DNA from 3 places in the Porticoccus hydrocarbonoclasticus MCTG13d genome. Region 2 is predicted to be linked to each of the others. Evidence: predicted binding sites of a transcription regulator. Region 2 holds the regulator's gene; each other region holds the start of a gene.
The links. The regulator sigma-54, encoded in region 2, starts transcription at its own class of promoters, with help from an activator protein. The targets are predictions, from matches to a motif close to TGGCACANNNNTTGCNNT.

Region 1 (7,392 bases), 1.4 Mb from region 2:
CTGGTCATTGAGTATTGGCCTCTGGTTGACTTTCCCTTTCAGTCACACGCTGCCTGATTTCTGGTGTGTCGCGGCCGACATCTCTGTCATACAAGATTCATCGGGTTGTCACGATAGACCTCTAGCATCAGTGCTGATGTTAATGATCAGTCTTGGAGGCATACGTGAAAAATACCCATAAAGTGGTGCTCGCTGCAGCACTGGCCTGGTCCAGCGTGCCAGCAATGGCGGAGCAATGTATTGAAGGCGGCACTGTCGATTCCCCGACGCTGACCTGCACTGCGGCTGACAGTGGCAATATTGACGACGACCGAAACAATCTGTCAGTGACCGTCGAAAGTGATGCGCAGATCGTCCGCACAGAAGGACGCCCGGTGCAATTGGGCGGGTCGGATCAGTCGGTCGACAATCAGGGCCTGATCGAAAGCGGCGACGATGACGCGATCCGGGGCACAGGTGCTAACCTGACGGTTGACAATTCCGGCACTATCCGTGGCGGTGACCGGGGTATCCGCCTTCAGGACGATGCTGACAATTTCACCCTGATCAACCGGGAAAGCGGTGAAATCCTCGCGCGCAATCAGGCTGTCCGATTGGACAATGGTGACGAACTGGAAAACGCTAATATCACCAATTATGGCCTGATCGAAAGCACCGAGGGCCGCGCCATCCAGAGTCGCGGACCGGGCGGCACCGTGATTAACCACGGCACACTGCGGGGCGGTGAGGAAGTGGTCGAAGCGCGTGAGGACTTCACCATTGAGAACCGTGGCACCATTGCCCTCCGCGGGCTGGAGTGGAACGCGACGACTCGCAGTTGGTCCATAGATGGCTCGATTGCGACTGACGACGAAGACGGTGTGCAGTTCGCCAGCGGGACGTTGGATAACCACGGTGTGATTCTCGGCACCGATGACGGGATCGACATTGACGAGGGGCGGGTGCACAACCATGCCACTGGTGTGATTGTGTCCACGGGATCGGCGAGTGATTCAATGGATGGCGGCAGCGGCATCGACGTGGATACATTGTTCGAACCCACGCAGGGCGATGTCCGCCCCGCAGGCCCACTGACCATCATCAACGAAGGCTATATCGAAGGTGTCCGCGCCATCGGCACGGATGAGGCCAGCACCTCCGAGATCACCATCGAGAACAGCGGCACCCTGCGGGGTCGGTCCGGCACCGCCATCCAGCTTGCCCCCGAACAGGGCGATAGCAGTCTGCTGGTCTCGGGCGACAGCAACATCTTCGGCGATGTGATCTTTGGTGCGGGCGACGACCTGCTAACCGTGGAGGGGTTGACCTCGGGCCTGCTGATTAACGGCATCTTCGACGGCGGCGCAGGCAACAACAGCGTTTTTTTGAACGACTACCTGCTGTCCGACCTTCTCTCATTCGAGATTACTGACGATCTGATCAATCTCTCCCTCGCTATCCTGAATAACCAGGTGCTCTCAGGGCAGTTCATAAATTTTGCTACATGGACCTTTTCCTCTGATGGCCCTTTTTCCACTGAAGATCTTGCAAGCCGGTTTGCGACCCCAGTGCCAACACCCGCGATACTGCCCCTTTTCCTCCTTGGGCTCGCCGGGATCTGGGCCAGTCGAGCTCGTCTTTTGAAGTAGCCGTTGAGGCAGGGGCTTCTACTCTCGAGCAAGAAACCCGGGTCCTGGTTGAACTTAAAAATATGGTTTTCGCAACCTGTTGAGTACGGTTTAACAAAGGGCCCGGCATCCATTTTGATTGGCGTAGAACCCATGCCATCGTATTGTTTTATCGGCGCGCTGCACCGATAAATCACTCACTGCGACCCACCTTGCCAGCTCCACAATATAGAAGTGCATTTAAATGTACGCAGGTAATTCCCACGTCAAGAATTCACTCAGGTAAAGATATCCGCCCGCTTTCTGTGTTTCTGGTGGGTGTCTCCATATTTGTAAAGCAGATCCATTAAACCCGCCGTTTTATGGTGTTAACACGAGAGGGCGTGGAGTTCCTGTGCTGGTGGACGTCCGGGAATATGAGAGGATGCAATAGCGGCTCGAGCTGTTGGAGGGGCTTTATAAAGCCGAAGAGCGGGTTGCCAATGGGGAATGTATTTCTAATAAAGGTACAAAATCACGAGTTTTGAGTAGGCTGCTGGCCGACTTCCCTGAAAGTGGACGCATTGTTCCTGAGGTGGACGCGTCGCATTAGAAATTAGCATAAAAAAGCCCCGCGATGCGGGGCGGACTTCAATATGAAGCAAGCTGTACTGCCAAGAAGATACCTCTGGGCAGTAATCCGAGTGGTTTTCAGCGTGCGGCGAGTTTGGCTCTCAGGCTCAGGGCCGCGAGGCCAATGCCCAACAGCAGCAAGGTGCCGGGTGCGGGCACAGTGCCACCGGGAGTTTGCTCAATCAGGAAAGCATAGTTGATGTATCCGTCACCCTGGCCGTTGTCTCTGACCCAGGCGCTGGTGTCGCCCCGAATGTCGTAAATACCGTTGTTGTTGGAATCAACCCGGTAGCTTTCGCCGAAGAGGTCGACCCCGATATAGATCTGGTCAAGCCAGACCATGTTGTTGATGGCCAGGGGGTCGGCACTCACGGTTGAAATCGCGTAATTGCTATAGCTGCCACCAAACAGCAGGGCGGCAACTTCCTGGCCAGTGTAGGTTGGCGTTGTGAATTCACTCCAGCTCGGGCCGTCGGCATTGTAGGTATCCCAGCTGCCGACATAAATGGGTGCTGCGTACAGGGAGCCGCTGAATACCAGTGCACATATGGCTACGCACTTTCCCAGGAATTTCTTTGTAATCATGTTGTTCTCCAAATTTTACTGCCAGTTAGGTGGCTTTCGCTGCAGTGTCTCAACACTGCCAGACGTTGCTCAAGTCTTGTGGTTTATGTTAAGCATAAAGTGTGCCATATTTATTATTTCATTTAATTACAATGAGTTAGTAAATGCTTGGGGTGTTGGGTAGTGGCTGGCTGTAAATTATGTTGACAGTACAACCGGTAAAGTCCGTGGTGCCAATTTTTAGAAGATGAAAGAATTGCTAACAACTGAGAATTAATTAAAGGGAGCGCTGAGCATTCAAATGGAAAGGGTCACAATAATTATTGATTAACTACTTTTCGCTATCTGCTTTCATCACTTAACATAATTCAGGTTTATGACTCTTTTGGCTGCTTGCTTTGGCTGCTTGTGCTGATCAAGCAGTCTGACTGTAAAGTGGCAAACGCTCATAAGGTTGGTCATCTACAGGTTATTTCCTGCCTGTAACGCAACTGTGATATTTAGGGGGCATATGCTCAAGTTTCTGCGAATTTTTAGTTGGTTGCTGTTCACATTTGGTGTCGTTGGATTTCTGGCTGTTGCCCTGGGGTTTAAACCGGACATTGGCTCGGTAGCTTCGGCGCTCGGAATTCTTGGAATTCAGGTGATATTTTCGGCGATGATTCTGTACGGATTCAGGCTGCACCGGCAAGGCAGAATTGGCCGTAATAACCTTGTTTACGGTAGCTGGTTTATTATTGTCGCCCTTGTGATTATCGGTCAGGTCTGGATTAATATCAGTGACGTCAACTTTTAATAAAACGCAGCCCTGAAGTTAATGGGGTACGGTTTGACGAGGTGGTGGGGATACCTTATATAAACCTTCACGGAGCAGCCCCCCCACACAAAAACCATCGACGATTGGGGGTTCGAAGTAGAAATTCCCGGTCAAGGATTCAAAATGTGGCTTCCCCATCAATAGTGGGCCGGGATAGATTCCCTTTTTATTTGTAATATCTCAGCGCTTCATTGAAAAGTGGCGATACACGAGATTTCAGCTTTATAAAATCTGATTTTTTACCGCTTATGATTAACATTTTTGGTGCCCTGACCCGTACCGAAACGCATCCAAAAAAGTCTGAAATCTACCATGCACAATGGTGCCAAACACCCCAAGGCGGCATGGAACTCAGGGCAGTAAATCCCCAGGTCAAAAGATGGGCTAATGCCGGGCAGGGTGCCGATGTTGTTAATGTGTTCAGGATTGGCATGAGTTTGTGGCAGGGTAAAGATAAATATTGCCGATGACTTTCAACGCTGTTTTAAACGGGGAGTTTTTATTCATATTTGAGTTCCAGCCTTCGGCTTCGTTGTAGAAATGGTAAAAGGGTCATGCCTTTGAGGTCGTCAGGTTCCTTTACATTGCCGGGATTCAAGTATCAAAGAATTTTAGTTAACTGTTTGATTTTTATTTATATTTACATTTTGGCCTGGATTTTGCTGATGTATTAAACTTGAATGTAGTAAAGTGGCGGTTGATTCATCGTTACATAATTAATATATCGAAAAAGAGGTACTAATGATGCGTGGTCAATACAAAAAAATTCTGTTCGGATTGGGCTTGGGTATGGCCATGTCGGTTGGTACTTTCAGTGTTCATGCGAGTCCCATTACCAGCGGGCTGTTCACTCCCGATGCGGTTGAAGACTACGAAGGCACGCCTGGCAGTCGAACAGTTTTAACCACGTTGTTTGGCGGAGACGTGAGTGTTGTCGATGGTTCAGTAAATCATCGGTCGGTTGACGCGGGTGACTGGATTGACTTCAGGTCATCAAGTGCGATTGTCCCGAATTCAGGCTCACGCTTTGGTGTTGGGTATGGCTTCGGTAGCTATTCCCTGGATTTTTCTGGACTGGGTGGGATTTTCGGATTCAGCGGCTGGTTCAGTGCTGCTGGTGCCGGTTCGGAGTTTATCGAGTTTTTTGGTCTTGCCGCGGAATCGCTGGATATCGTTTCCAGAGCTAACGGCTTTGGCCCGGGTGACGGCACTATGGAATTTGTGAGTGTGCTGTCTACGGTTGCTATTGGGTCAATCACTATTTCCGGGTCAGAGATTGCATCGGACGATCTGGCCTATACAACATCCCGGGCTACCGGTCAGATTCCAGTCCCTGGTACTCTGTTGCTGGTTGGTCTGGGCCTGGCTGGCCTCGGTCTGCAGCGTCGTAGACGTGCTCTGGCCTGATTGCCAGCAGTCCCATTTGCTGTTCGGATCTAATGAATCAGTAACGTGAGTGACAGACTCGTCTGATTAAAAATAGTTGTGGGCCAGGCTTCTCTAATTTATGGAAGCCTGGCCCACATTTTTATGTATGATATTTTTTATAGGCTCGGCTTGCATGGCTTACCACCTGTTTCATTGTGGTAAATCAGTTCGTTTCATGTGGTTTGAGTCCCTTTCTTTATCGACTTCATTGATTGCCTGACGATATTTTTTTGTGGATTGGTCATTGGCCGCTCCATAGACTCCTGTCTAGTTCTTTCGAAAACTGGCGGTGCCAGAAAGCAGAATTTTCCGTAAGCTGTTCGCAGTGAGCATCTGCATGAAAAACCCTGTTTCTCAGATGTTCCAACCCTGTCGCTCCTGAACCATTCAAGACGTTAGCTGTAGTTAGGTATGGTGAGATAACTATGTTTAAACGATTGCGCAACTGGCTGGAAGGTCGGCGCGTTAAGAAAATGGGTTTTACCGCCGCGCAATGGGAGGCCGCTATTGCCGACTGGCCGGTGATACGTCGTTATCAGGGTTCTGAGCGCGATGCCCTGCGCGATATGACCTTTCGGTTTCTCGCGCGTAAAACGTTCGTTTCCGGCGGTGAGTTCCAGTTCACCGATGCCATGTGTCTGAAACTCGCGACAATGGCTTGTGTACCCATTCTGCATCTCGGCCTGGACTGGTATGACCGCTGGCAGACGGTGATTCTCTACGAAGATGATTTTGTGCCGAACCGCCCCCATCGCACTGATGATGGTGTGGTTCACGACAGAGGTCCCGGCTTGAGCGGCGAAGCCTGGTATCGTGGTCCCGTGATTTTATCGTGGCAGTCTATCTGCGACAGCGGCGCGGATACGCGTCATGGTAAGGCCGCTAACGTAGTGGTCCACGAGTTGGCGCACAAACTCGATATGTTGCGTGATGGTGCGAATGGTGCGCCGCCCATGCATCCCGACATGCGTCCCGGCGAGTGGCACGAGATTTTTACGACCGCGTGGGATCGATTGCAAAATGACCGGCAACATCACCGATCACTACCCCTTGATGACTATGCACTGACCAGTCCAGCTGAATTCTTTGCGGTGTGCAGTGAAGCATTTTTCGAGACGCCGGAAACCATGAAGGCAGCGATGCCCGAAGTCTACCGGTTGTTGTGCCAGTTTTATCGCCAGCAACCGGTGCCGCTGGCGATCTCTGGTATGTAATCCCTGCACCCCCTTCCGGATCAATCTGTGCGTTGGCTCCAGTGAGTAAGGTTCGATTGGCACCTTAGTCTAGGATTTAACAAAAAGGGGGTAGCCAGAGATTCTTGAGTAAGCGGTTGAGAAACTTGCCTCACTAACCTGTAATACACCTATGAATGATTCGCTTTATTTAGTAATTGACCAAGGTGGCCAAAGCAGCCGGGCACTGGTATTTGATGCCCAGGGCACCACTACATTGTTGCTTCGGCGCGCTGTGGCGACACGGTTTATTGCGGGAAATCGGGTGGAGCAGGTGCCAACGGATGTGGTGAATTCCATTCGAGAGTTGCTGGAAGACGTTGCCGACAGGCTGGGGCCGGATCTGCAACGGCTGCAGTCCGCTGCGTTGGTGACCCAGCGCTCCAGTCTGGTGTGCTGGCATCGGCAAACCGGTGAGCCGCTGTCCCCGGTAGTCAGCTGGCAGGATACCCGCGCTGCCGCGTATCTGGCCGATATCAAACTCGATCCGGCAACCATAGCTGATCTCACGGGTCTGCGCCCCAATGCCCACTATGGAGCCAGCAAGTTGCGTTGGTGCATGGAACATATTCCTGCAGTAAGCGAGGCAATGGATACCGATCAGTTGCTTTGCGGGCCATTGGCAAGCTATCTGTTGTCTGCCATTACCCGGGAGCACTCAGTGGCGGTAGATCCCGGTAATGCCCAGCGCACCCTGTTGTGGAATATTCATTGTGGCGACTGGGACGAAACCCTGTTGAGCCAGTTTGCTATTTCCCGCCGAGTGCTGCCCCCGGTTTGTTTCACCCAATCGGATTTCGGGGACCTCAGTCTGGGTGGCAAAGCAGTGCCATTGGCGCTGATGAATGGCGATCAGAATGCTGCATTTTTTGCTATTGGCCCGTTGCAATCAGATCGTCTTTATATCAATGCCGGCACTGGAGCGTTTATCGCCATGCCGTGGCCGGCCGATGATCCGGCACCGGCGGGCCTGCTGAAAACTCTCGTCTATCAGTCTGCCCGGCAACGTCTGTTTGTTGCCGAAGGCACGGTGAATGGTGCGGCCAGTGCCCTCGATAGCATCAGCGCCGGGTTGGGTGTCGAGGATTACCCGCGCTTCCTGGGGGAGTGGTGTCAGACCGAGCGGGATGTG
Region 2 (7,392 bases):
ACCCATAACATTGCTGGCAATCCACTTGAAATCAATCACCCGGGTCAGCAGACAATCCAGCGAATCAAAGAAAGCCTGGGGATCATCGTCAAAGGTCTCGCGGTGTTCGTCAATCATCTGCAACAGGTCGTCGGTCACGGTCTCAATTAATTCATGGGGACTTTGTTCCGATGAGGTAACGGCATCATCCGCAGCCTGGGTAGCAATTGCATGACCCGACAAAAGAACAACGAGTGCGGGAAGCAATGTTTTTATCAACCTTTTGTACATGGCAATTTTCCTCAAGTTATTCGGACCTACTGGCTGAACAGCTGACCCTTGTTCGGCCACAGCCATTTGACATCAACAACGCAGCCAAGTGCCCAATTAGCTGGTTTGAAAAGGCATGCACTATACCATTGCCCCGCTATTTTCGAAATCCTTGAGAGCCAGGCAATTGGAGACCCGGTACATGGCGGCACTGATGGCCTCCCCCTGATCACTGCCAGTACTTACAGCATTACTTCGTTGCCGGTATACTTGGCAAAATATTTTGGGTAGCCAATGACCACCAGTAATTTTGCCGAAGCCGCACGCCGCACCATCCGTCTTGAAGCCGAAGCCGTCACCCTGCTCGAAGAGCGGATTGATGCAGCTTTTGACCGTGCCTGTGAGCTGATCATGCAGTGTACAGGTCGCGTCATTGTTACCGGCATGGGAAAATCGGGACATATCGGCAGGAAGATTGCCGCCAGTCTGGCGAGCACGGGAACCCCCGCTTTTTTCGTTCATCCTGGGGAAGCCAGCCATGGCGACCTTGGCATGATCACACGGGTTGATCTGGTGCTGGCATTATCCAATTCCGGAACCACCGCCGAAATCATTACCCTGCTACCACTCATTAAGCGTATGGGCCTTCCGCTGATCAGTATGACCGGCAACCCGGATTCGATTCTGGCTCAGGCTTCAGAGGCGCACCTGGATGTCCGGGTTCCCAGTGAGGCCTGCCCTCTGGGATTGGCACCTACCACCAGCACTACGGCAACGCTGGTCATGGGTGATGCCCTGGCAATTGCTCTGCTGGAGGCACGGGGTTTTACCGCCGAGGACTTCGCTTTTTCCCACCCGGGCGGTGCGCTCGGTCGAAAACTGCTACTCAAGGTGGAAACCATCATGCACAGTGGCGACGAGCTGCCCCGGGTGTTCGAGGACGCGCTACTGAAAAAAGCCCTCGTGGAAATGACCGCCAAAGGGTTTGGCATGACGACAGTGGTTAACCGCCAGGGAGAATTGGTCGGGGTATTTACCGACGGCGATCTGCGCCGGGCCGTCGATAACGATATCAATATCAATCAGAGCACGGTCCGTCAATTAATCAAGGGCAGCTGTAAGGCCGTTCATCGGGAACTGCTCGCGGCTGAGGCATTAAAAATCATGGAAGACAATAAAATTACGGCACTTGTTATTGAAGACGCCAACCACCATCCGATTGGGGTTCTCCATATGCACGACATCCTGCGCGCGGGAGTCATGTAACCATGTCAGCCCCGAACCTGAAAATCACCAGCAGAGCTCGTCAAATCCGGTTATTGCTACTGGATGTAGACGGAGTCCTGACCGATGGCCGCCTCTACTACGGCAACAATGGAGAGGAACTGAAATCGTTCAATATACAGGACGGTCTCGGGATCAAACTGTTACAGCGCAACGGTATCAAAGTCGGCATTATCACCGGCCGATCTTCAGCACTGGTGGCAAGACGGGCCGAAGAACTGGGTATCGACCTTGTCGTACAGGGAAGAGAGGACAAGCTGACCGCTCTGGAAGACTTGCTGGTTACTCACCCTTACCAGATGAATGAAATTGCCTTTCTCGGCGACGATCTTCCCGACCTGGCTGTCATCAGACGAGTGGGGCTGGGGGCCGCCGTGGCAAATGCCCGGCCAATTATTGCTGAACACGCACTCTGGCAGACCACCACCTGCGGTGGAGCCGGTGCTGTCCGGGAACTGGCCGAGCTGCTTTTGCAGGCTCAGGATAAACTGGAATCCACCTTTACGGACTACCTCTAGACTTATGCGCAATATTTTGATGACTGCCATGCTGCTCGCCTCAACAGGGATTTTCCTGTTGTTCTGGCTGTCACCACCAGAGGTATTTCTGAACAAGCCAAGCGCCGATGCAGAAGAATTACCTAAAGCAGACAGTTATATGAACAATATTGATACGGTAAATTTTGACAGGGATGGCAACCGGGCTTACACCCTCACAGCCACGGAGGCACGCCACTTTAATCGCGGCAACCGACTGGAACTGGAGAACCCCGGCATGGTGTCTTACAGTGAGCCGAACGAGGGTTCGGAACAGGCACCCCCATGGCATGTAACCTCCCAGAAAGGCACTATCTACAACGGGGGTGAGCGGGCTGTCCTGTCCGGTGAGGTCTATGCGTGGCAATCTGTTAAAAAAGGCGGCAAGAATGAATTTCTCACCAGCAAATTAACCATATTCCCTGAGACCAATATTGCCGAAACCGGCCTTCCTGTGACCATTAAAACACCTCGGGGAGAGACCACTGGCACAGGCATGTGGGCAGATCTTAATGATGAGATATTCAAACTGCTATCAAAAGTAAAGGGGATTCACCGTGCGCCATAATTTATTCATTCTGCTGCTACTGGCAGCATGTCATTCCTCCAGTCTGGCGCTACCCAGCGACGCACAACAGCCTATCAATATTGAATCGGACAGAGCCGAACGATACGAGAAAACCGGCACAACGATCTACGAAGGCGCTGTCGTTATTACCCAGGGAACCATCAAAATCCACGCGGACAAGGTCACCGTCTACACGGCAAACAACCAGGTCGTTCGAATTGTCTGCGTGGGAAAGCCTGCCCGCTACCAACAACAACCGAACCCCAACGACAACATGATGTACGCCAAGGGTGACACTATTGAATACCATCTGGCCAGCGACCGTATTGATCTACTGAAAAATGCCAGCGTTGAGCAAAATGGCACCGTTATCACCGGTGAAAAAATCAACTATGACCTGAAGGCAGAGGTAGTCAAGGCGAGCAGTGGCGACAATCCCCGCCAGCGAATCCAAATGGTCATTCCACCCAACAAGCAAAAGGATGCAAACTAAATGGCTATCCTTAAAGCGTCAAACCTGATCAAAAGCTATAAAAGAAGGCCGGTGATTCGCGATGTCTCCCTCACCGTCGAAAGCGGTGCGATCGTGGGATTGCTCGGGCCTAACGGTGCTGGCAAAACCACCTGCTTTTACATGATTGTCGGGCTGGTTCATCAAGATGGCGGTTCTGTTCATATCGATAATGAAGACATCACTTCTCTGTCCATGCACGGCAGGGCTCGAAAAGGGCTTGGCTATCTCCCGCAAGAGGCCTCCATTTTTCGCAAGATGACCGTGGAGAATAATATTCTGGCGATCCTGGAAACCAGAAAAGATCTCGACAAACAACAGCGAGCGAAAAAGCTGGAACAGCTGCTCCAGGAGTTCCATATCAGCCATATCCGCAACACCCTTGGCATGAGTCTCTCGGGAGGAGAGCGTCGCAGAGTGGAAATTGCTCGCGCACTGGCCATTGAGCCAGCCTTTATTCTTCTGGACGAACCCTTTGCCGGGGTCGACCCGATTTCAGTCAACGATATCAAACAGATCATCCGTCATTTACGCGATATAGGTATTGGTGTCCTGATCACAGACCACAACGTACGCGAGACACTCGATATCTGCGAACATGCTTATATCGTTGGTGAAGGACAGGTTATTGCCGAGGGACAGGCCACCGATATTGTCGCCAACCAGCAGGTACGGGATATCTATCTCGGCGAAGACTTTATGCTTTGATGGGACGTACCACCGCGCAGCGATTGTGCAAAGCGGCACACATTTTGCTTGTCTCTCCCCCCGGAGGCAGACTACACTTTCCGTGTGAACATTTTCGTAACAACTCTCTATACGCAGTCATAACATGAAAGCCAGCTTGCAACTGAAAATCGGCCAGCAGCTGACGATGACCCCTCAGCTACAGCAGGCCATCCGCCTGTTGCAATTATCCTCTCTCGACTTGCACCAGGAAATCCAGCAGAACCTCTACGATAACCCACTGCTTGAGCTTGCCGAAGAATCCGAGAACCTGGCCGCAGAAACGGCCACCGGGAAAAATGAAGATATCGACAGTGCAACCCGTGATCTCAACAGCAGTGAATGGGACAGTAAAATACCCACTGACCTGCCAGTCGACGCTAATTGGGACGATATTTACCAACCCAGTACCACCATTAGAAACACCGGTGCGGACACACGGGACTTTGACAGCGTTCACAACGTCACAGAGTCGCTTCAGGACCACCTGATCTGGCAACTTAATCTGACGCCGATGTCTCCCAAGGATTACCTGATCGGTGAAATAATCATCGATTCAATTGATAGCCGGGGCATGCTGACGGCACCGGTTGAAGAAATCTGGGCCGCGCTGGACGACGAAATTGAGCTGGATGAAGTGCTCGCTGTAGTGCACCGCATTCAGCAGTTTGACCCACCTGGTGTTGCAGCCACCAGCCTCGCCGAATGTCTTCTGATCCAGCTGAACCAGTTCTCTCCGGATACACCGCTGATTAACGAGGCCATCCAGCTCGTCACCGACCACCTGGAACTGGTTGGACAGCGCAATTTTCGACAAATGGAAAAAATCACCGGTCTGTCCCACGAGATACTCGAGGGTGCCATCCTGCTAATCCAGACGTTGTCTCCCAACCCCGGTGACGCCATTCGAAACGATGATATCGAGTACGTGGTACCCGATGTTCGGGTCACCAAAGTCGATAATCACTGGAAAGTTTCCCTCAATGAGGACATCACCCCTCGCCTGAGTATCAATCAACAGTACGCCCAGTTGATTCGCAGAGCCGATTCCAGTCAGGACAACACCTTCCTCAAGAATCACCTCCAGGAGGCCAAATGGTTTCTGCGCAGCATGGAAAGCCGCAATGACACCCTGATGCGCGTCACCAGCTGCATCATTGAATTACAACAGGGCTTTCTGGAACAGGGACCCGTGGCGATGAAGCCCATGGTGCTGGCAGATATTGCCGAACGACTGGAACTGCACGAATCCACTATTTCGAGGGTGACCACCCAAAAGTACATCGACACACCGCAGGGTGTTTTTGAACTCAAGTATTTCTTCTCCAGCCACGTCTCGACCGACGCTGGCGGGGAGTGTTCATCAACTGCCATTCGCGCTATGCTGAAAAAAATGGTAAGCGCTGAAAATCCGGGCAAGCCCCTCAGTGACAACAAACTGACAGCACTGCTTCAGGAGATGGGTATTCAGGTTGCCCGACGCACTGTTGCCAAATACCGCGAGGGGATGGGTATCCCCTCTTCCAGCGAAAGAAAACGCTACAACCCCAACACCTAACACCCATTAAGGAGAACCGCATGCAATTGAACATCAGCGGACATCATCTCGATATCACTGATCCGATCAAAGACTATGTCACTACCAAATTATCCAAACTGGAGCGTCACCACGACGGCATCACCAGCACGAATGTGATTCTCTCAGTTGACAAATTGATCCAGAAAGCTGAAGCAACAGTCCATGTCAGCGGCGGTGAATTCTTTGCCGATTCCGAGCATGAAGATCTTTATGCCGCTATCGACATGCTGACCGACAAGCTGGACCGACAGTTGATCAAGCACAAGGAAAAGAACCGCGGTAGATAACACTCATGAAACTGATTGATGTACTCACCCCTGAAAACACCGTTGCCAGCGCCGAGGGCGGTAGCAAAAAAAGGGTACTGGAAAACCTTTCCGTCTTCCTGACAGAACGCATGGAAGGGGTTAACGCAGACGACCTTTACCAGAGCCTGCTGGCAAGAGAGCGATTGGGCAGCACCGGGATAGGAGAAGGTGTTGCCATCCCCCACTGTCGTTTGGCAGGCTGTGAAAAAATTACCGGGGCACTTGTCAAACTGGCTGATGCCGTCGATTTCGATGCCATTGATGGAGAGCCGGTAGATCTGATCTTTGCACTAATCGTACCCGAGGAGCAAAACGACGAACACCTGCAGGTCCTCTCTTCCATTGCCGAATTACTTCAGGACGAAACGGTTCGCAATGCATTGCGGCAGGCCAGCAGTGATCAAGATCTCTTCCGGATAGCAACCGGCAATGATGGTGACTGAGGTGAAAGACTAATGCGACTGGTGGTGGTAAGTGGGCGTTCCGGATCTGGCAAGAGTACCGCACTGAACGTTCTCGAAGATGTCGGTTTTACCTGTATTGACAATCTTCCCGCCAGTTTGCTTCCCGGTCTTTTTCAGAAAGCCATCAACGCCAAGAGCCAACACTGGCTGGAAAAAATTGCGGTGGGAATCGATGTCCGCAACCTGGGCGAAGACCTTGACCAACTACCAAAAATTCTTGCGGAGCTGAAATATTCGGGCATCAATTATGAAGTGCTTTTTCTCGATGCCAGAAATTCCGTCATTATCCAGCGTTTCAGTGAAACACGTCGCAAGCACCCCCTCACCAATGACCGGGTGGATATCCACGAAGCCATAGAACTCGAAACCACCCTGCTGGACCCGATTGCCTCAATTGCAGATCGCAGAATTGATACCAGCACCATGACTCTGCACCAGCTGCGCGATGTCATCAAACAACAAATTGCCCCCCACAGCAGAGATGACATGGCTGTCATGTTTGAATCCTTTGCCTTTAAACGCGGAGTACCAGTCAACGCGGATTTTGTCTTTGACGTTCGCTGCCTGCCAAACCCCCACTGGAAACAGGAATTAAGGCCCTTTACCGGCAATGACCAGCCAGTGATCGAATTTCTCGAATCGCAACCGGAAGTCATCGACATGACTAATGATATCAAGCAGTTTCTGTCCCGCTGGACACCGTCATTTCTTGCCAATAATCGCAGCTATCTAACCATTGCAGTGGGCTGCACCGGGGGACAGCACCGCTCAGTCTACATATCCAGCGTTCTAGCCAGACATTTCAGCAGCACAATGCCGAATGTACAGGTCCGGCACAGAGAACTGGCCTGACGGGCGCCATCACGAGAAGGCTGTTATGTCAAAAATAATCTGTACAGAAATCACCATTGTGAACCGTCTAGGGCTGCATGCTCGAGCAGCCGCAAAGCTGGCTTCGACTGCCGGAAAATATGGCTGCGCCATCAAAACCGGGCGCAGTCCCGACAAACTGGTGGACGCCAAAAGCGTGATGTCACTGATGTTGCTTGCCGCGACCCAGGGCACCTCTCTCCATTTCATTTTCGAAGGCAGTGATGCGGAGCGCGCCCATCGCGATATCGAACAGTTAATCGGTAACCGATTCGAGGAAGAGCACTAACCGCGCCG
Region 3 (7,392 bases), 620 kb from region 2:
GCACCACATGCTCCGTATGGATACGGACAGCAAACACATCCTTGAAGTAGGCTGTGGCATTGGCCTGGCAAGCCTGGTGCTCAACCATGGTGGCGCAGACATCACTGCCACGGACTACCATCCCCGGGCAGGGGAATTTCTCAATATCAATGTCCAGCTCAACCAGGGGCAACCCATTCCTTTTGTCCGAACGGGCTGGGCCGATGAGGATCTGCTACTGGGTAAATTCGACATGATTATCGGCAGTGATGTGTTGTACGAGCGTGAACACGTCGACCTGCTGGCAGCCTTTATCGATAAACACGCACGGCCCACCTGCGAAGTGATCATCGTAGATCCGGGCAGAGGCCACCACGCGCCATTCAGTAAAAAAATGATTGAGCTTGGCTACACTTCCAGCCAGCAGAAAATAGCCAACACCGACTACTTGCCAGAGACCTTCTCCTGTCAGGTGCTTCACTATTACCGGCAATGACTCCACTCCCGACTGAACCCTCAATCAGAGCCCCAGAGCCGAGAGACCGGGGTAATCCATTGGCCGAGCTCCCGGCGACCAGTTAAATTTTCTTTCAGCTTCAGTGATGGGTATATCGTTGATACTGGCATAACGGATTTTCATCAGGCCATTTTTGGCAAACTGCCAGTTTTCATTACCGTATGAGCGAAACCAGTTACCCTCCCTATCGCGCCATTCATAGGCAAATCGTACCGCGATTCTGTCATCACTAAAGGTCCATATTTCCTTGATCAACCGGTAGTCCAGCTCGCGTAACCACTTGTTTTCCAGAAATGTAACAATCTCACCGCGACCAGAGAGAAACACGGACCGATTGCGCCAGCGGGAATCCTCCGTATAAGCCAGCGACACCAATGCTGGGTCTTTGGTATTCCACGCATCCTCGGCCCTGCGCACCTTGAGCACGGCGTCCTCAAATGTAAACGGGGGCAACGGTGGCCTCAGTGGTTCATTCATGGCTTTCTCCTCGCAGCAACCAAAGTTGGCATCAGTCCCCGCACAATCCGGCAAGACATTACCAACTCTTGTAGGGTAGAAACTTGCCGTTCAGGGTCAGCAATACCCGGTCGCCCTTGGGGTCCTCAATCTTGTCGACTTCCATGGAAAAATCGATGGCGCTCATGATCCCGTCACCAAATTTTTCCTGAATAACCTCTTTCAGAGTATCCCCGTAGACCCCAACCACCTCATAAAGCCGGTAGATCAACGGGTCTGTCGGCACCGACTTGTCCCAGTTTTTTGTTGGATAGCTCGCCAGTGCAGTGGCAACTTCCGGACCCAGACCCAGGTAGTCGGCAATCGCTTTCGCCTTTTCCGGTGGGGCACTGTTCATGCCGAGACAGGCGGAGGTCAGCCACACCGTCGACATACCCAGATCATCGGCCATGGTCTCCCAGCTCAAACCCTTGGCCAGCTTGATACTGATAATGGTTTCAGTCATGGATACTTTGTTCATGGAAACTCCTTAACTTTTCATTAGATAGCAGCCTTCAGGCCTGCCGACTGTTCACTTTGTGGATGAATTTCAACAGAGGGGTCTATTTCCTGCGTGGCCCCGCCAACCTGCCCTGCAGAGCCCGACAATTGCCCGGAACGTTTCACCAGGAAATTCACCAGGTAATTGCGAATCTTGTAGTAGGCAGGATCCTCAATAATATTCGCGCGGTTGCGCGGGCGGGGTATATTGATCTTGACGGATTCGGCCACTCTGGCGTGGGGACCATTGGTCATCAACAGCACCCTGTCTGCCAGGAGTATGGCCTCGTCGACGTCGTGGGTAATCATGAAAACGGTCTGCTGGGTTTCACTCCATATTTTCAGCAGTTCATCCTGAATGACCCCCCGGGTCAACGCATCAAGCGCACCAAATGGCTCATCGAGCAGTAACAGCTTGGGACTAGTGGCAAAGGCGCGGGCAATACTGACACGCTGACACATGCCGCCGGACAATTCGGATGGCTTGCGATGAAGCGCCCCGGATAACCCGACCATTTCCAGGAAGTGACTGCTGTGGGCGTCCACTTTGGCTTTATTCCACTTCGGCCACCTCGCCTTGACCCCAAAACTGACATTCTGAAGAGCCGTTAGCCAGGGCAATAAGCTGTAATTCTGAAAGACCACACCGCGATCAAGGCTCGGTCCGGAAGCCTCCTTGTTGTCCATGATCATGGTGCCCGTGGTGGGGGTCTCCAGTCCCGCCATCACATTTAAAATGGTGGACTTTCCACAGCCTGAGTGACCGATAATGCAAACAAACTCCCCTTTGTCGATGCCGATGTTGGCACCTTCAAACACCACCAGATCCTGCTCTTTTGAAGGATAGACTTTGGAAAGCCCTTCGATACTGACGAAATGTCGACTCATGGGCTAATCCTCGTATTGCACCAGTTTCGTCACAGCTGCCAGGGTCATATCCAGCAACATACCGACGATACCAATCATCAAAATGGAAAAAATAACGCTGTTCAGATCCAGATTATTCCACTCGTTCCAGACGTAATAGCCGATACCGGTTCCACCCACCAACATTTCGGCAGCGACAATCACCAGCCAGGCGATACCAATGGAAATGCGCATTCCGGTGAGAATGGTGGGCGCTGCCGCCGGTAGAATCACCAGAAAGGCCGTTTTCAATGGGCTCAGCTCATGGGTACGGGCCACCTTGATCCAGTCGGTGCGGACATTGGCCACGCCAAAGGCGGTATTGATCAACATGGGCCAGATGGAACAGATAAAGATCACAAAAATGGCTGATCCCTCCGAGTCCCTGATGATGAATAGAGCCAGAGGCATCCAGGCCAGTGGCGAGATGGGACGCAGTACCTGGATAAAAGGATTGAGTGCCTTGTGCATCAGAGGCGACATGCCAATAACAAAACCGAGAGGTATTGCGATCAACGCCGCCGCCAGATAGCCAGTCAGCACCCGATAGAGGGAATAGGCCAACTGGATACCGATACCTTTGTCATTGGGACCGGCATCGTAGAAGGGGTCGCGCAGCTCATTCCAGGCATGGCTGAACACCTGGGACGGGGGTGGAACGCGGGCCTCCTGATCTGCTCCGCCCATCATCCGTTCATATTCCGACAACCCCGTACTGGCCGCAGGGGCCTGATTCATCGCCTCCCAGATGCCGAGCCCAACCAGTAACAGCAACAGCGAGAGCAGGGTTGCCTTAATATTCAGTGACGCCATGTCATACCCTCTTGATGGCAAAGCTGTTGATGTATTCCTCGGGCTCGTTGTAATCAAACGTCTTGCCCATAATGATGTGTTTCTTGTAGGTGGTCGCCGGTGGTGTATAACCCAGCTCCTCCATGACCTTACCGGTTTCCGATGCCACGTAGACCTGCTCGGCGATCTTCTTGTAATCCACATCACCACTGATATAACCCCAGCGTTTCATCTGGGTGAGAATCCATACCGCCATGGAGTGCCAGGGGAAGGGATCAAAATCAATGCGGTCGGGAACGTCGTAAATCTTCTCCTCCAACCCATCCACATAGCGACCCGTCAGAACCTGCCTGACCACCACCTCCGGCTGATTGAGATAGTTTTTCGGCGAGATGGCCCGGGCGATTTCTTCACGGTTTTCTGCTTTGGCAGAAAAATGGGTGGCATCCACAATGGCCCTGAACAGAGCTGCGTAGGTATTGGGCATCTCCGTGGCGAACTTCTGGCTACAGGCAAAGGCACAGCAGGGGTGGCCCTCCCAGATATCCTTGGTGAGAATATGCAGAAAACCGATCTTTTCGAAAACAGCACGCTGGTTGAATGGATCCGGCGACAGGTAACCATCCAGGTTGCCGGCCCGGAGGTTGGCCACCATTTCCGGCGGCGGCACGACCCGGATCTGAATATCCTGATCCGGATCCAGCCCATGCTCCGCCACGTAATAGCGCAGCAGGAAGTTGTGCATGGAGTAATCAAAGGGCACCCCAAATTTGAAGCCCTTCCACTGTTTCGGGTCGCGCTTATCCTTGTGCTTGTTGTGGAGCACGATGGCCTGACCGTTGATGTTTTCCACGGCCGGCATGATGTAAGGGGTCGCGGTTGATCCCGCCCCCATGGACATGGCCAGCGGCATAGGAGTCAGCATGTGAGAGGCATCGTATTCCCCATTCAGGGACATATCCCTGGCCACCGCCCAACCGGCTGTCTTGATCACGTCCACGTCGAGGCCATACTTTGCATAGAAACCCATTGGCTGCGCCATGATGATCGGCGTGGCACAGGTAATCGGCACAAAACCCACCTTCAGCTTGGTTTTCTCCAGTGGACCCATCGACTCCTTCACCGCCGCTTTCACTTTTTCCAGCGGGATCATGCTGCCGAGTACCGTGGCCAGGGTACCGCCGCCCATCAACCGGATAAAATTTCGACGACTGGTATCGTTGTGTCCAAAAACACCGCGCACAATCGCACTTTCCACTGCCCGGTCGAGCAAATCTTCAGAACTGTTGAAGGACACCCCCCCTGCTTCTGACGATTGTCTGTGGCCTTCGCCCTGTTCAGCCTGTTGCTCCAACAAGACCAGGCGCTGGTCGTCGGTAAGACCACCGGGATTGACAGACTCAGCCTGACATAACCTGCAGGAACAATCATTGGTGTGCGTGAGGCTGGTATCGGCATCAAACGGGTTACCTAAACTTTTCGTCGCCATGATGTATTTCCTCTTCGTTTTGTAGCTAACGCTGTGGCTGCGCACTGTGCTGGTGCGCTGAACCCTGAGAACCGCTCGTGGACGGGCAGCGGTGTACCATCAAATCTTGCTTGTTTGTATTGATAGCAACTGCTGCCCTACTACGTCGCAACTTTGGTGCCAACCGTGCTGAAGACTGTCAATTGTCTGATTTAAAAAGAAAAACAACTGACAACAAGCTGTTATACCAACCACGAAAAGTCGTAGTTCACGAAAAGTCGTAGACAAAAAAACGATTTTTCGTCGTTATTGGCCCGAAATTTGTTAGCTGTATTGATACCCCCCCAGGACCTAACGGTAGGGCCTATGCAGGACGAACGTTTTTTCTATTACTCCGCCACCGCACAACTGGTGATCGACCCGATTGAGGACCGGGTTCTGTTCGTCAACCAGGAGGCCTGCCGACTCTTGCACAGGGATGTTATTGAGATTCAGTCCGGCCGGGCCAGTCAGCTCTTCGCGCCCAACCTGCCAGCGCTGATCCTGTTCACCCAGGAACTGATCGAAAAAGGGCGGGGCTGGTGTGACCACCTCCTGGTGCAATCGGCCATCGGGGAAACCCGTCTGGAGGTCAATGGCCGCTGTTCTGATTCCGGCGGCCAACCTCAGCTCTTCCTCGGTTTGCAAAGGGCCGATGACCTGGAACTGTTGCGTGAGCGCTCCAGTGCCGAGCGACACTACCTGTCGGGTATCGGCCACTGGAACAGGGTATCCCAGGTGTTCCAGGAGTTTGAGCGAGAAAACCAGCTGCTACTGGATGCAGCCGGTGACGGGATCTACGGGGTTGAAGCCAATGGTATTACCACGTTCGTCAATCCTGCGGCGGAGCGGATTCTCGGCTACCGGGCAGAGGAATTGGCCGGCAGGAATATGCACAACATGGTGCACCACTCCCACGCGGATCACTCGCATTTCAATATGCAGGAATGTCCCATCTTTGAAGCGTTCCGGGACGGCACGGTTCACCGGGTAGAGGACGACACGTTCTGGACGAAGTCCGGCAAACCCATCGACGTGGAATACACCAGCACACCGGTCAGGGACAACGGCTTTATTGTCGGCGCGGTGGTGATTTTTCGCGATATATCCCAGAAAAAAACCGACCGCAAACGGCTCCTGGAAGCACTGGCAGAAGTCGAAAAACTGAAAAACCAACTGGAACTGGAAAACGCCTATTTACAGGAAGAAATCAACTCTGAATTCAATCACCACCAGATCATTGGTAAAAGTGGTGCCGTGCAGCATATCCTGCAGAAAATTGAACTGGTGGCGCCGACAGATTCTACTGTGCTTATCAGTGGTGAGTCCGGCACCGGAAAGGAACTGATTGCCAGGGCAATCCACGAAATGAGCCACCGTTCCAATCGCTCACTGATCCGGGTCAACTGCGCAGCCATTCCAGCGGACCTGTTCGAAAGCGAATTTTTCGGTCACACCAGGGGCGCTTTCACCGGCGCCACCAACGATCGACCCGGCCGGTTTGAGCTGGCTAACGGCGGCACACTATTCCTCGACGAGGTCGGCGAAATACCCCTGCACCTCCAGGGCAAGCTGCTGCGGGTTTTACAGGAGCAGCAGTTTGAGCGCGTTGGCGAATCGAAAACCCGTCGTGTAGATGTTCGTATCATCACCGCCACCAACCGCAATCTCAAGGAACAGGTGCAGCGGGGCCAGTTTCGTGAAGACCTTTATTTCCGACTCAATGTTTTCCCGATTGAATCGGTACCACTGCGCGAGAGGAGAGAGGATATCCCTCTGCTGACCCAACATTTTTTGAAAAAAAGCTGCACCAGAACCAACAAGCAGGGCCTGAAAATTTCACTCAGTGAGCTGGAAAAACTAAAGGACTACCACTGGCCGGGAAATATCCGCGAACTGGAAAACGTAATTGAACGCCAGGTCATACTCGCCCAGGGACCGACATTGAGATTCAGTGATCTGTTGACCAGAGATCAACAAAACGTTGCCCGGGTTGAACCGGACAGTAGTGTTCTGACCGCTTCCGACCTTAAACAACAGGAACGCCGCAATCTGCTAATGGCGCTGGAAAAATGCCATGGCAAGGTCTTTGGCCATGACGGGGCGGCCCAGCTATTGGATATCAAACCCACCACACTGGCATCGAGGATCAAGAAATATCAAATTGACACCAGGCTTTTTAAACAGGGTTCCACCAAACATTAACACCGATTTAACAGGCCTACCCCCACAGGGTCCATGCTTTTAAAACTCCTTTTCCGGGAACCACCCCTGCATTGTGCACTGACGGGTTATACGAAAGACATGGCCCAGAGATTCCTACCCCACCAGCGCTAAAGAAATATGCTCTGCACTCGCTTGAACAGCACAGCAAAATCAATAACCATAGGAGCGCCTGATATCCACAAACAGGGCAATGAGAGAAGGAACCACAATGAATAATCGAATGAAAGAAGCGGCGGACAGCGTATTGACGAATACGGTCGCAGAGTCCGGTGGGGCACCGGGCGTTGTAGCCATGGTCACCGACAAAAGGGCCAATTTCTACGAAGGGACTGCCGGGGTGAGAGAAATGGGCAAAACAAAGCCTATTGCCACCGATTCCGTGTTCGCCATTTTTTCCTGCACCAAGGCCCTGACCGGCACTACCTTGATGCAGCTGGTCGAAGAAGGTTTAGTAAGTCTGGATGATCCC

Region 1: U740_RS10895 (PEP-CTERM sorting domain-containing protein) is a predicted target of sigma-54. The motif match lies at 4,249-4,266, and genes of this name have one in related genera.
Region 3: U740_RS01310 (CmpA/NrtA family ABC transporter substrate-binding protein) is a predicted target of sigma-54. The motif match lies at 4,824-4,841, and genes of this name have one in related genera.

What each region holds. Positions count from the first base shown of each region.
Region 1 covers NZ_JQMM01000001.1:2,284,859-2,292,250, reverse strand. Annotated here, with positions in the region: gene U740_RS10915 (hypothetical protein) at 165-1,628, shown strand; gene U740_RS11925 (PEP-CTERM sorting domain-containing protein) at 2,298-2,804, opposite strand; gene U740_RS10905 (hypothetical protein) at 3,295-3,579, shown strand; gene U740_RS10900 (hypothetical protein) at 3,792-4,070, shown strand; gene U740_RS10895 (PEP-CTERM sorting domain-containing protein) at 4,342-5,007, shown strand; gene U740_RS10890 (M90 family metallopeptidase) at 5,454-6,242, shown strand; gene U740_RS10885 (FGGY family carbohydrate kinase) at 6,394-7,392, shown strand, end outside.
Region 2 covers NZ_JQMM01000001.1:883,910-891,301, reverse strand. Annotated here, with positions in the region: gene U740_RS04290 (MlaC/ttg2D family ABC transporter substrate-binding protein) at 1-270, opposite strand, end outside; gene U740_RS04285 (KpsF/GutQ family sugar-phosphate isomerase) at 544-1,515, shown strand; gene U740_RS04280 (KdsC family phosphatase) at 1,518-2,051, shown strand; gene lptC (LPS export ABC transporter periplasmic protein LptC) at 2,056-2,637, shown strand; gene lptA (lipopolysaccharide transport periplasmic protein LptA) at 2,627-3,130, shown strand; gene lptB (LPS export ABC transporter ATP-binding protein) at 3,131-3,856, shown strand; gene U740_RS04260 (RNA polymerase factor sigma-54) at 3,981-5,432, shown strand; gene hpf (ribosome hibernation-promoting factor, HPF/YfiA family) at 5,453-5,740, shown strand; gene ptsN (PTS IIA-like nitrogen regulatory protein PtsN) at 5,746-6,204, shown strand; gene rapZ (RNase adapter RapZ) at 6,217-7,077, shown strand; gene U740_RS04240 (HPr family phosphocarrier protein) at 7,103-7,384, shown strand.
Region 3 covers NZ_JQMM01000001.1:259,301-266,692, forward strand. Annotated here, with positions in the region: gene U740_RS01285 (class I SAM-dependent methyltransferase) at 1-475, shown strand, start outside; gene U740_RS01290 (nuclear transport factor 2 family protein) at 500-973, opposite strand; gene cynS (cyanase) at 1,032-1,472, opposite strand; gene U740_RS01300 (ABC transporter ATP-binding protein) at 1,493-2,380, opposite strand; gene ntrB (nitrate ABC transporter permease) at 2,384-3,211, opposite strand; gene U740_RS01310 (CmpA/NrtA family ABC transporter substrate-binding protein) at 3,213-4,679, opposite strand; gene U740_RS01315 (sigma-54 interaction domain-containing protein) at 5,025-6,902, shown strand; gene U740_RS01320 (methyl acetate hydrolase AcmB) at 7,132-7,392, shown strand, end outside.